4 regions of the Mesorhizobium sp. P2_F8 genome follow, and region 2 is predicted to be linked to each of the others. Evidence: riboswitches for the same ligand, from Rfam matches in the RefSeq annotation. Region 2 holds a riboswitch; each other region holds the start of a gene.
What was found. Region 2 has a riboswitch for cobalamin ahead of AC1DZP_RS11695 (aromatic ring-hydroxylating oxygenase subunit alpha). Riboswitches for the same ligand answer to the same signal wherever they lie in the genome.

Region 1 (3,200 bases), on a different contig from region 2:
CATGTCGGCCATGCTGCTGGCGGCGGGTGCGGTCGGCCAAACCGTGCCGCTGCTCACCGGGGCCTTTCTGCTCTGCGGCGCTTTCTTCACCATCGCGCTCGATGCACTGGGCTCGACCGCCTTCATGCGCTCGGTACGATCCTATGAAAGGTCGCAGATGGCTGCGGTCTACCGGACCTATCTCGACTTTTCCGAACTGACGCCGCCGCTGGTCTATTCGGTGGTGCTGGCGTTCTTCGGGCTGGGCTCGGTGTTCGTCACGCTCGGCCTGCTGGCGGCGGTCTGCGGCTTCGTGACGTGGCGATACCTGCCGAAATCGCTGTGATCATCAGGGCTTGGGGGTAGCCGCTGCGTGCCGTTCGCGGATCCAGTTGTGGAAGCGGTGCAGGTCGTACTCCTCGGGCATCAGCACGCCGGCCGCGTGGCGCATCGAGCGCAAGCCTTTCTGGTTGACCTCGCAGATCCCTGCATCCTCCTCCAGCACCTGTTTGCCGAAGGCGACGATGTTGTCGATGTCGGTTGCATCAAGCGCCTCGGGCGCAAACAGCCATTCGGCGACAAGCTCGGTCTGCTCGGGGCCAAGCGGCACCAGCCGCACGGTCCTGATATAGTCGACATGCCCGACGATGAACATCGACGGCAGGTTGGTGGCGTAGGTCTGGCCGGCGGCGCGTTCGGCTGATGTGAGGCCGGTGAAGACCGGCCCATGCGCCTGTCCGTCGCGCGACCATGTCTGCGCGCCGGCGCGCAGGCCGCCGGAAAACTCCGGCGCGTCATTGTCGGCGTGGCGGGACCATTCGGGATCGTCATGGCGACCCATCAGGCCGCGGCCATAGATCGGCACCAGCCGCGACAGGTCCTTGTGGACGCCCGGACAATGCAGGCACTCGTTGAAGTTCTCCCAAAAGACCTTCCAGTTGCAGTTCATCACCTTGCGCAGCACATGGCCGGTAACAAGCGTTTCCAGCGGCCAGTTGCTGAGACTGCCGGACGCTGGATCGAAGGATGTTTCCGCCGAGCCGGCGGCGTCCTCCTGCAGATTGACGAAGACAAAACCGCGCCACACCGAGAGTGCCACGCGATAGAGCGGATGATTTGCCTTGTCGAAGCCTTCCGGCAGCGATTTCGACGGCACGCGCACGAGATCGCCGCGCAGCGAATAGGACCAGGCATGGTATGGGCAGGTGATGAGCCGAGCCTTCAGCCGGCCTTCGCTTTCCTGGCAAAGCTGCGAGCCGCGATGGCGGCACGTGTTGTGGAAGGCGCGCAGTTCGCCGGTTTCGTCTCGGAGCACGACGATTTCCTGCGTGCCGACGCGGAAGGTGCGGAATGAAAGCGGCTGCGCAAGGTCGGCCTGGCGGCAGACGAGCAACCAGCTTTTGTACCAGATGGCGTCGAGATCGCGCTGATAACTGTCCGCATCCCAATAGGCCGACGATGGCAGCGTCGGTTCGGCCCGGGTCAGGCCGTTGTAAGGATCGCGCTCGCTGGCAATGGGCTGCATGGCTGGCTTCCTGTGGATTTGTCAGCCGACACCCGACCATGGGAATTGTCAATTGTTGTGCCGGAGAACCGATTTATCTGCATGGCGCAATCGCGCTGGTTGTCGGCGGAATTTGGTTTGCCGGTCGCGGCGATTTTCCCTATAGTCGCGTTGTCGTCGGTTCCGTTTGGAGCCAAGAGGGAATGCGGTGCGGGCGGACTTGTTGGCCCAATGCCGTGGCTGCCCCCGCAACTGTGTGCGGTAGTCCTCTCCATATGCCACTGAAGGTTTCTCTTCGGGAAGGTGGGGAAGGGCGCTGATCCGCGAGCCAGGAGACCTGCCGGCGACAGGAAACTGACTTCGATGCCCTCGGGTGGAGGGTGAAAGGACAAAACATGACTACCGCTTCCGTCTCCCTCGGCGCCTCCGTCTCCTCGCAGTCGCGCTTCATGCAGCTTGCACTGGTGGCGCTGCTCGGCATCTTCGTCGTCGGCTTTGTCGGCTTCTCGCATATCGATGCGGTCCACAATGCGGCTCACGACTATCGCCATTCGATGGCGTTTCCCTGCCACTGACGAGGATTTGACATCATGAACCTGTTTCGCAACGTCGTGTTCATCGCGGCGATCGCAGGGCTCGTGGCCGGCGTCGTTCTCGCCTGCCTGCAGGCCTATGCCACCGTGCCGCTGATCCTCAAGGCGGAAGTCTACGAACAGGCCGGCGGCGGCCATCACCATGACCATGCCGCTCCGGCCGCAACCGATTCCAGCGCAATGAGCACAGCCGCTCCGGCGGGGAATGCGATGAGCTCTGCCGCCCCGGCGCCGGCGGAAGCAGCCGCTCCGGCGGCGGAAGACGAAGGCTGGGCGCCGGCCGACGGTTTCGAGCGTTTCGCCTTCAGCGTGGTTGCCAATATCGTCACCGGAATCGGTTTTGCGCTGATCCTGGTCGCGGTTTCCGAATTCGCCGGCGGCATCGGCAATTGGCGCCAGGGCGTGTTCTGGGGTCTGGCAGGCTTTGCCGTGTTCACGCTGGCACCGGGCCTCGGCCTGCCACCGGAATTACCCGCGATGCCGGCGGCCGATCTCACGCAGCGCCAGATCTGGTGGTGGGCGACGGTGGTGGCGACCGCGGCTGGTCTCGGCCTGATCGCGTTCCGCAAGTCGCTGCCGCTTGCGATCCTTGCCGTCCTGCTGATCGTCGCGCCGCATATTGTCGGCGCACCGCAGCCCGACAGTTTCGAGACGCCGATCCCGGAAGGCCTGCACCACCAGTTCGTGGTGGCGGTTACGGTGACCAACCTGGTGTTCTGGCTGGTGCTCGGCGCCGTCGTCGGCGTGGTGCGCGGCCGCTTCACCGGCACCGCGACCAGCCTGCGCGACAGCTTTGCCTGATCGCAGCAAGCTGACCTTCATCATCGGCGGTGCGCGCTCCGGCAAGAGCGCGCATGCCGAAACCCWGGCGACGGTTCTACCCTCGCCATGGACCTATATCGCCACGGCCCAAGCCTATGATGACGAAATGCGTGAGCGTATCGCGTTGCACCGCTCGCGGCGCGGCGAGGGCTGGGCGACCATCGACGCACCGCTCGATCTCGCCGGCACGCTTGAGGCCCTGCCGGACGACCGGCCGGTGCTTGTCGACTGCCTGACACTGTGGCTGACCAATCATATGCTGGCCGAACACGACCTCGACCTTGAGTGCCGTCGGCTGGCGG
Region 2 (3,200 bases):
CGACGAGCCGCTGTCGAACCTTGACGCGGCGCTGCGTGTCGCCACCCGCATCGAGATCGCCAAACTCAAGGAATCGATGCCCAACACGACCATGATCTACGTCACCCACGACCAGGTCGAGGCGATGACGCTGGCCGATCGCATCGTGGTGCTCAAGGAAGGCCATATCGAGCAGGTCGGCACGCCGATGGACCTCTACAAGAAGCCCGGCAATTTGTTTGTCGCCCAGTTCATCGGCTCGCCGGCCATGAACATCCTGCCGGCGACCATCGACAAGACCGGAAACCCGACCGTCGTCAGCCATGTCGGCGGCCGCAAGGCAAGCGTGCCGATCGCAACGCCGGCTTCGGCAAAGGGTGCCGCGGTGAGTTTCGGCGTGCGGCCGGAAGATCTGATCATCGCCAGCGGCACGGAGTATCTGTTCGAGGGAACGGTCGACTATGTCGAACAACTCGGCGAAGTCCAGCTTGTCTATGTCGACATCGGCCGCGCCGACCTGCCGCTGGTGACCAAGCTGCCTGGCAATGTCGAGGTCAAGCGCGGTGCGACGCTGCGGCTGAGCGCGGACGCCAACGACCTTCACATCTTCGACGCGGACGGGCACTCCTTCTCGCTCCGTCAGCCGGAAGTAAAGGCGGCTTGAGACAGAACCAAGTCTCGACACGAAAAGAGCGGCGGGCCAGGCCCGCCGCTCTTTTTTGGAAATCAACTTCGGCTGTTAGCGATTGCCGAAGAGGTCGCGGTCGGCGCTCTGAGGGGCGGACCTCTCTACGTCACCCGACGAATTGAGCAGCTTGCCGACGAAACCACCGCTGTTGCGGATCGAGCCCGTTTGAGAGTTGTCAACCGAACCGACGGCAGGCTGGTTGGCGCCATTCGAACCGTAGTTGTCGCTGGCGGCGAAAGCGCTGCCGGAGATCGCCACGACGGCGGCGGCAGCAAGCATGATCTTCTTCATTTCAAATCTCCTGAATTCTGGATTTCGCCAGGACGGCGGGAGAGCCCGCCGCCTTCTGGGAATCGGCTGTTAGTTATTGCCGAAGAGGTTGCGGTTGCTACCCTGGGCAGGCGTCTGAGCAGCCGGCTCCGACTTCTTGGTCGAAGCGGTGTACGAGCTGTCGACAGCAGCGGTGGCTGCCGAGGCATTCGAACCATAGTGGTCGCTGTTCGCGAAGGCGCTGCCGGAAATGGCCAGAAGGGCGGCGGCAGTGAGGATGATCTTTTTCATTTTTTGGTACTCCAGTATTTCTTATTTTTGCCGTCCGTCTAGCGGCGTGTCTTGGGAAGAAATCGCGTCGTTCGGACAGCCCCGATGTGGGAGAGCCATCCAGCCATTTCCAATCACGAAGTTGTTCCGCGTGGACCAAGAATCCACCACTTGAAATTGCGCCGGGGGTTTCCACACTCAATGTTTTTCCAAGTTATATCAAAGAGTTGTACGAAACAGGTACCCCGATCACCAACTGTGTCGGAGGCCCAGCGTTCACACCTCCTGCACGCACCGTCAACAGAAACGAACCGTTCGGTTCGATTTTAGCGGCAGCTAATAGTCACTTTTCGATAACATTAACCTTTTTTGCTTCCTGGCAAGGGGTCAGTTTCGACGAGATTGGAGCCGGCTATGGTTGCCCAAGAGATAGGCTTCCGCTTCGCGATCACCGACCGGAACGTTTCGCAAGCGTGTCGCGCCGCATGGATACGATGTCGTTTTCATGCCGATGACGCGCCCGCGATCGTGATTAGATCATGTCATCTCAGGTGCCGCTTCGTGACGACGAGGCGGAGAATTGGGAAGCCGGTCAGAATCCGGCGCTGCCCCCGCAACGGTGGTGGAGTTCAAGTCGCAACGGGAGACCACTGGGCAAACGCCTGGGAAGGTGTCGCGATGGTCCGCAAGGACAACTCCAGAGCCCGGAAACCAGCCCGAGATGTCTAGACTCGACTGATCGCGGTGGGCGGTCAAGAGGCGGATAGTGCATGTCCGGCGCATCGCCGGCCTGCGTCCAATCCTTCCTCCGTCACCACCAGTTCAGTCCTTAGAAACGAGGACAGGACATGGATGCTCGCAACGACATGCTGAGGCTCTTGAGCGGCCGCCGGCAAGGCTTTTCGCTGGAACAGCCCTTCTACACCGATCCAGACTATTTCAAGCTCGACATGGAGCTGATCTGGTATCGCGACTGGCTGTTCATCGGTCATGATTGCGAGCTGCCGAAGCCGGGCAGCTACATCACGGCGCAGATTGGCGACTATCCAGTCGTGCTTGTCCGCGACCAGAAGGGCAATATCAACGCCTTCCACAATTCCTGCCGCCATCGCGGCAGCCGCGTCTGCAATTCCGACAAGGGCACGGCGGCAAAGCTGGTCTGCCCCTATCACCAATGGACCTACGAGCTGGACGGAAGGCTCTTGTTTGCCAGGCAGATGGCCGACGGTTTCGACAAGAGCCAGTTCGGCTTGAAGCCAGTCGCCTGCCAAAGCGTCGGTGGCTACATTTTCATCTGCCTGGCCAAGGAGCCGGCGGATTTCGCACCGATGCGCGCAATGATCGAGCCCTACCTTTTGCCGCACCGGCTGCGCGAGGCCAAGGTGGCGTTCGAGTCGACCATTGTCGAGAAGGGCAACTGGAAGCTGGTCTGGGAAAACAACCGCGAGTGCTATCATTGCGCCGGCAATCATCCGGAGCTCTGCAAGACTTTTCCAGAGGCACCCACGGTGACCGGCGTGCAAGGCGCCGACAGCGACCCGGAAATGCTTGCGCACTGGGCGAAATGCGAAGCGGCCGGCCTGCCGAGCAAATTCCGCATCGACCCGGCCGGACAGTACCGCGCCACCCGCGCGCCGCTGCTGCGCAATGCCGTCAGCTACACGATGACGGGAAAGCGTGCGGTCAAGAAGAACCTGTCCGACAGCGTTTCAACCGACAGCATCGGTTCCTTGCTGCTCTATCACTATCCGACGACCTGGAACCACATTCTGGGCGACCACGCCGTCACCTTCCGGGTGTTGCCGATCAGCGCCACGGAGACCGCGGTGACAACCAAATGGCTGGTTCACAAGGATGCGGTCGAAGGCGTCGATTACGATCTCGACGAACTCACCCACGTCTGGACCGAGACCAACGACCAGGACCGGCGGATCGTCGAGGAAAACGCCTTCGGCATCCTGTCGCCCGCCTACGAGCCCGGCCCTTATTCGGA
Region 3 (3,200 bases), on a different contig from region 2:
GGTCGTCGAGCGCGGGCCGATCGCCGCTTCCGCGCTCGAAGGCCAGAAAGGCTCGGGCGGCTGGTGGGGCTGGAGCCATGCCAAGCACGCCTTCGAATGGCTGTTCTGGGCCGGACGCATCACAACGGCGCACCGTCGCGGTTTCGAGCGGTTCTACGATCTGCCGGAGCGCGTGCTGCCGCAAGCGATCCTCGACCTGCCGGTGCCCGCCGCCGAGGACGCGCACCGCGAATTGCTGCGCATTTCCGCCCGAGCCCACGGCATCGCGACATCAGGCGACCTGCGCGACTATTTCCGCCTGTCGCCCGCCGACATGAAGGGCCGACTGGAGGAACTGGTTGAAACAGGCGAACTGCTGCCTGTGCGTGTCGAAGGCTGGGACAAGCCGGCCTATCTTCATAAAGACGCGCGTTTGCCACGAAAAATCGAGGCCCGCGCTTTGCTGGCGCCGTTCGATCCGGTCGTCTTCGAACGGTCGCGCACGGAGCGGCTGTTCGATTTCCACTATCGCATCGAGATCTATACCCCGGCCGATAAACGCCAGTATGGCTACTACGTGCTGCCGTTCCTGCTCGGCGACCGGATCGTCGGCCGCGTCGACCTCAAGGCCGATCGCCCCGCCAGTGTTCTGCGCGTCCATGCGGCCTACGCCGAGCCGGGCGCGCCGCCTGAAACCGCTGCAGAACTCTTCGATGAATTGAAGCAGATGCAGGGCTGGCTCGGCCTTGAACGTATAGAGGTGACATCAGCCGGCGATTTGGGTCCGGCGCTGGCCGACCTGAGCGTGTCGTAAGCCCACGTTGACACCACTGCCCGCAAAAGCCTAAATCCGCTGCAGACGGTCTCTTCTCTTCAACGAGAGGAGCCAAGAGGGAATGCGGTGCGAAATTCCGATTTCAAATCCGCGGCTGTCCCCGCAACTGTAAGCGAAGAGCCAAGGCCGAAAGCCACTGGGGTATTCCCGGGAAGGCGGCTACCCAAGGCGATGACCCGCGAGCCAGGAGACCTGCCGTCTGCGACTGTAGAATCCGATCGCCCGGCGGGTTTCCGGGCAAGGAGCCCGATTTTTGGACCACGACAGCAGTTTTTCCGCTGGCAAAGCGGACAATTCGTCCGGCGAGAACGATGCCCTTGCCGGCGTGACCGTGATCGTCTGTGCCTCCTGTCGCGATGAAACCGGTTCAGATGCCCATCCCCGCGCCGGCGAACTGCTTGCGGACGACACGCGCCGCGCCGCCTCTGGCGAAGACATCCGCGTCCGCAGCGTCGAATGCCTCGGCAATTGCAAGCGCCGGCTCAGTGCCGCCATCCTGCGCGATGGTTGCTGGAGCTACGTCTTCGGCGACCTGACTGCGACCAGCGGCGCCGACCTCGTCACCGGCGCAAAACTCTTCGCCACCTCGACCGACGGCCTGATCCCGTGGCGCGGCCGTCCCGATAGCCTCAAGCGCGGCCTCGTGGCCCGCATCCCTCCCCTCGACCTGCTGAAGGACTGATCATGACTGCCTCCGTCTCCCGCGTCCCCTGCACCGTCGTCACCGGCTTCCTCGGCGCCGGCAAGACGACGCTGATCCGCCATCTCCTGGAAAACGCCGGCGGCAAGCGGATCGCCATCATCGTCAATGAGTTCGGTGACATCGGCATCGACGGCGAAATCCTGAAGGGCTGCGGCATCGACACCTGCCCCGAGGAAAACATCGTCGAACTGGCCAATGGCTGCATCTGCTGCACCGTTGCCGACGATTTCGTGCCGGCGCTCGACCAGATCCTGTCGCTGACGCCGAAGGTCGACCACATCCTGATCGAGACCTCGGGCCTGGCTCTGCCCAAGCCACTGGTCCAGGCCTTTCAGTGGCCGACGGTGAAGAGCCGCGTGACGGTCGATGGTGTCATCGCCGTCGTCGACGGTCCCGCACTCGCCGAGGGCCGCGTCGCCAATGACATGGACGCACTTCAGGCACAGCGCGCCCAGGATGAGACGCTCGATCACGACGACCCGGTCGAGGAAGTGTTCGAGGACCAGATCGCCTGCGCCGACCTGATCATCCTGTCGAAGAGTGACCTGATGGACGCGGCTGGGTCCACCCGCGCCAACGCCATCATCAACGAGCACATCGCTCGCGCCGTGAAGATCGTGCCGACTTCGCAAGGCAAGGTCGATCCGTCGGTGCTGCTTGGTCTTGGCCTTGCCGTCGAGGACGATATCGAGAACCGCAAGACCCACCACGACGACGAACTCGACCACGAGCACGACGACTTCGATTCTTTCGTCATCGACATTGCCTCGGTCGCCAGTCCGGACGAGTTGGCAAAGCGCGTCGCCACCGCCGCCGAGGAAGAAAACGTGCTGCGCGTTAAAGGCTTCGTCGAGGTCGGCGGCAAGCCGATGCGGCTCTTGCTGCAGGCCGTAGGACCGCGCGTCAATCACTACTACGACCGGGCCTGGACGGCCGGGGATGACCGCCGCTCGCGCCTCGTCGTCATCGGCCTGAAGGGGCTGAACCGCCCGGCGATCGAGCGTATACTCGCCGGCTGACGCAAACCACGGGCGGCGATGCACATCCTCACCACGACCTCCGCCTCGCTCGACGATCTCGCCGAGCCGGTCGATCTGCGGCAGACGCCGGCGGATATCGTGGCCCTGTCCTTCACCGACAGCGATCTCGCCGGACTGGCGGCGGCATGGAAGGCCGATGCCGAGCGCCTGCCCTCGATGCGGCTGGCGGCCTTGCGCGACCTGCGTCATCCGATGTCCGTCGACCTCTGGATCGACAGCGTCGCCCGCCATGCCAGAGTCATCCTCGTGCGCATCCTCGGCGGCTACGACTGGTGGCGCTACGGCTGCGACCAGCTTGCCTCGACCGCCCGCGCGCGCGGCATAAAACTGGCGCTGCTGCCCGGCGAATGCCGAGACGAGGATCTGCGCCTGATCGAAGCCTCGACACTGCCGCGCGAGGAACTGGACGGCCTGCTCGACTATTTTCGCGAGGGCGGTCCGGCCAATATGAGCGCGCTGGTGCAGAAGCTGGCGCGGCTGGCAGGGTCTGAAGCAACAATTTCGGCGCCTGTCGCGGTACCGAAGGCCGGCTACTATGAGCCGGGCCGCGGCGTCGTCCCCCTTCCCCTCGAGGGGCAGGGAAATGCTGTGATCCCTATCCTGTTCTACCGCTCGATGCTGCTCGCCGCCGATGTCGCACCGA
Region 4 (3,200 bases), on a different contig from region 2:
GCATCCTCTCGCGCCATCTCTGAGCGGAGATTCGGGGGCATGTGGGATTTCAATATCGGCAGGTCGGTGTCCATCATGATGCGGACCTGGCCCTTCATTGTCTTTCGCATGATCGTCTATTTCGGCATCACGCTGGCCTATATCGTCGCGACCGGCACGGGCGCCTCCGTTGGCTACGGCGTTGGCCATATCTCCACCGACCCGGACGGGCCGCTGTCCTTTGCCCTGTGGGGCGGCGTGGTCGGCTTCGGCATCGTCTCGATCGCCGTCTACTGGATCCGCGAATACATCCTTTATGTCGTCAAGGCCGGCCATGTCGCGGTCATGGTCCACCTGGTCGACGGCCGCGACATTCCCGACGGCCAGAACCAGATTGCCTATGCCAAGGACATCGTGACCCAGCGTTTTGCCGAGGCCAACATCCTTTTCGTCGTCGACCAGCTGGTCAAGGGCGCCATTCGCGCCATCACCGGGCTGCTCGGCGGCATCGCCGCTTTCCTGCCGATCCCGGGCCTGGGCGGCCTAGTCAGCTTCATCAACACGGTGATCCGCCTGTCGCTGACCTTTGTCGACGAGATCATCCTTGGCTACAACATCCGCATCAATTCAGCCTCGCCGTTCGAGACTGCCCGCCAAGGCGTCGTGCTCTATGCCCAGAACGGCAAGATCATGGTCAAGAACGCCGTTTGGCTGGCGGTCATCATGTGGGGCGTCTCGTTCGTTATCTTCCTGCTGATGCTGGCGCCTGCCGGCGCCATTCTTTTCCTCATGCCCGGGCAGCTTGCCGGCTGGGCTTTCGTGCTCGCCATCGTCTTCGCCTGGGCCTTCAAGGCGGCGTTCATCGAACCCTTCGCCATCGCCTGCCTGATGCAGGTCTATTTCAGGACCATTGAGGGCCAGGTGCCCGATCCCGCCTGGGACGCCCGGCTAGCCGAAGCGTCGTCGAAGTTCAGGGAACTCAAGGACAAGGCGCTGGCCTCCTTCGGCGGTTCGCGCTGGGGCACGGCCGGCGCGACGCGCTGATCGGCAGTGGTCGCCGGCGCGGCATCGACCCCGTTGAGGCGCGCCACGGTCGATTTGAGCAACGCTTCACCTTGCCCGCAAAAGGTCTCGCTCATGATCAGTTCCGGCAGCGGCAAGCGGCGGCCCCAGCCATGCGCTTCGAGGTCCGGCTTTGGCGCGAACTCGGAAACACGGCCGACGCAGAGATAGGCGACCGGCGTAACATGCTCGGGAATTGACAGCAGGCTTTTCAATGCCTGCGCCTCGATGATGCTGACCCAGCCGACCCCGACACCCTCGGCGCGCGCCGCCAGCCAGAAGTTCTGCACCGCGCAAACCGTGCTGTAGAGGTCCATCTCCGGATTGTGCCAGCGCCCCAGCGGCGAACCCTTCGAACGCTGCCGGTCGCAGGTGATGCAGATGTTGAGCGCGCTTTCGCAGATGCCTTCCAGCTTGAGCTTGCGGTAGAGCGCCTGTCGTTCTTCCGCGATGGCCGGCAGTTCCTGCTCTCGCGCCGCCAGGAACAGGTCACGCACTTTTTCCCGTCGCTCGGCATCGCGAATGACGATGAAATTCCAAGGCTGCATGAAGCCGACCGACGGCGCATGGTGCGCGGCAAGCAGCAGCCGCGCCAGCACCTCATCGTCGAGCGGGGCTGGCAGGAAATGGCCGCGCACGTCGCGCCGCGTGAACATGGCGCGATAGACCGCATCGCGCGCACTCTGGTCAAATCCGTCGCCAACAGAGGCGGTCATGTGTGTTGGCATCGCGTGTCCCCTTGCGATTGCTGTGGATGTCTTCCGCCTGACCATGCGGATGACGATGCCTGCCAGGCCGGTCTTCTGGCTTGGGATCAACCCGCGTCCGGTGCCTTCCCGTCATCGACAGTGGCATTTACCGGCGCGGTCCCCCTTACAGCGTTGGGCACGCCACGGAGTTCAACCGTGTTCCCGATTCTCCCGCTTGCGGCGGGCACCAGGCAGTGGCGGCGACCTTACGCCGAAGCGCTGACGACGCCAATGCCTGCAGCGACACCAATGGACGCATGTGTGATTTTCCCCAGCCATCAGGCCACAACGCATGGCCATCGCGACGTCGGGGCACTAGATAGGGAAGATGACCACACGTCTCTATACCCATCCGATCTTCCTTGAGCACATCACGCCCCCCGGTCACCCTGAGCGGCCGGATCGCTTGCGCGCCATCGAGCGGGTGCTTGACGATGAAGCTTTTGTCGCGCTCGATCGCATCAAGGCGCCGGAAGGCGACGAGGCCACCATTCTCTACGCGCATCCCGCCGATTTCGTCGCCCGCGTCCGCGCCGCCATTCCCGACGAGGGCATCGCCCGCATCGACGCCGACACGTCAGTCAGCCCGAAGAGCTGGCAAGCGGCGATAACCGCGATCGGCGCCGCCAACGCCGCCGTAGACGATGTCTTTGCCGGCCGCGCCGACAACGTCTTCGTCGCCGCGCGGCCGCCCGGCCACCATGCCGAAAAAACCACGGCCATGGGCTTCTGCCTCTTCAACACGGCGGCGATCGCCGCGCGCTATGCGCAGAAGAAACATGGCGTCGAGCGCGTTGCGGTCGTCGACTGGGACGTCCATCACGGCAACGGCACGCAGGACATTTTCTGGGACGATCCGTCGGTGCTCTATTGCTCGACGCACCAGATGCCGCTTTATCCCGGCACCGGGGCGAAGAGCGAGACCGGCGCCGGCAACATCGTCAACGCGCCGCTGGCGCCGCAGACCGGCAGCGAGGTTTTTCGCGATGCCTTGCTGTCGCGTATCCTGCCGGCGCTCGACAATTTCGCGCCCGACCTGATCATCATTTCGGCGGGGTTCGACGCGCACCATCGCGATCCGCTGGCCGAGATCAATCTGACCGAGGATGATTTCGACTGGGCGACCGGCCAGCTGATGCAGCGCGCCACACGCCACAGCGGCAACCGGCTCGTCAGCCTGCTCGAGGGTGGCTACGATCTGCAGGGACTGGCATTTTCGGTCGCCGCCCATGTCGGGCGACTGATGAAAGGGTGAATGATGGCTGGAGAGACCAACGAAGACGTCAAGGCGATGAGCTTCGAGCAGGCACTCGACGCGCTGGAAAAGATCGTCGATGATCTGGAGCGTGGCGACGTGCCGCTCGACCAGTCGATCAGGATCTATGAGCGCGGCGAGGCGCTGAAGGCGCA

Region 1: linked by a shared signal. The riboswitch ahead of AC1DZP_RS28675 (CbtB domain-containing protein) and the one ahead of AC1DZP_RS11695 (aromatic ring-hydroxylating oxygenase subunit alpha) in region 2 are both predicted to bind cobalamin.
Region 3: linked by a shared signal. The riboswitch ahead of AC1DZP_RS28470 (DUF1636 family protein) and the one ahead of AC1DZP_RS11695 (aromatic ring-hydroxylating oxygenase subunit alpha) in region 2 are both predicted to bind cobalamin.
Region 4: linked by a shared signal. The riboswitch ahead of bluB (5,6-dimethylbenzimidazole synthase) and the one ahead of AC1DZP_RS11695 (aromatic ring-hydroxylating oxygenase subunit alpha) in region 2 are both predicted to bind cobalamin.

The regions. Positions count from the first base shown of each region.
Region 1 covers NZ_JBFUFB010000014.1:75,625-78,824, forward strand. The annotation lists gene AC1DZP_RS28665 (MFS transporter) at 1-325, shown strand, start outside; gene AC1DZP_RS28670 (aromatic ring-hydroxylating oxygenase subunit alpha) at 329-1,504, opposite strand; cobalamin riboswitch at 1,645-1,842, shown strand; gene AC1DZP_RS28675 (CbtB domain-containing protein) at 1,879-2,058, shown strand; gene AC1DZP_RS28680 (CbtA family protein) at 2,074-2,877, shown strand; gene cobU (bifunctional adenosylcobinamide kinase/adenosylcobinamide-phosphate guanylyltransferase) at 2,870-3,200, shown strand, end outside.
Region 2 covers NZ_JBFUFB010000004.1:192,743-195,942, forward strand. The annotation lists gene AC1DZP_RS11680 (ABC transporter ATP-binding protein) at 1-643, shown strand, start outside; gene AC1DZP_RS11685 (DUF680 domain-containing protein) at 719-958, opposite strand; gene AC1DZP_RS11690 (DUF680 domain-containing protein) at 1,028-1,228, opposite strand; cobalamin riboswitch at 1,740-1,941, shown strand; gene AC1DZP_RS11695 (aromatic ring-hydroxylating oxygenase subunit alpha) at 2,056-3,200, shown strand, end outside.
Region 3 covers NZ_JBFUFB010000014.1:30,760-33,959, reverse strand. The annotation lists gene AC1DZP_RS28475 (winged helix-turn-helix domain-containing protein) at 1-793, shown strand, start outside; cobalamin riboswitch at 823-1,028, shown strand; gene AC1DZP_RS28470 (DUF1636 family protein) at 1,068-1,496, shown strand; gene cobW (cobalamin biosynthesis protein CobW) at 1,499-2,536, shown strand; gene cobN (cobaltochelatase subunit CobN) at 2,555-3,200, shown strand, end outside.
Region 4 covers NZ_JBFUFB010000016.1:62,815-66,014, reverse strand. The annotation lists gene AC1DZP_RS29980 (hypothetical protein) at 40-1,023, shown strand; partial or broken gene bluB (5,6-dimethylbenzimidazole synthase) at 1,140-1,757, opposite strand; cobalamin riboswitch at 1,818-1,997, opposite strand; gene AC1DZP_RS29970 (histone deacetylase family protein) at 2,119-3,045, shown strand; gene AC1DZP_RS29965 (exodeoxyribonuclease VII small subunit) at 3,049-3,200, shown strand, end outside.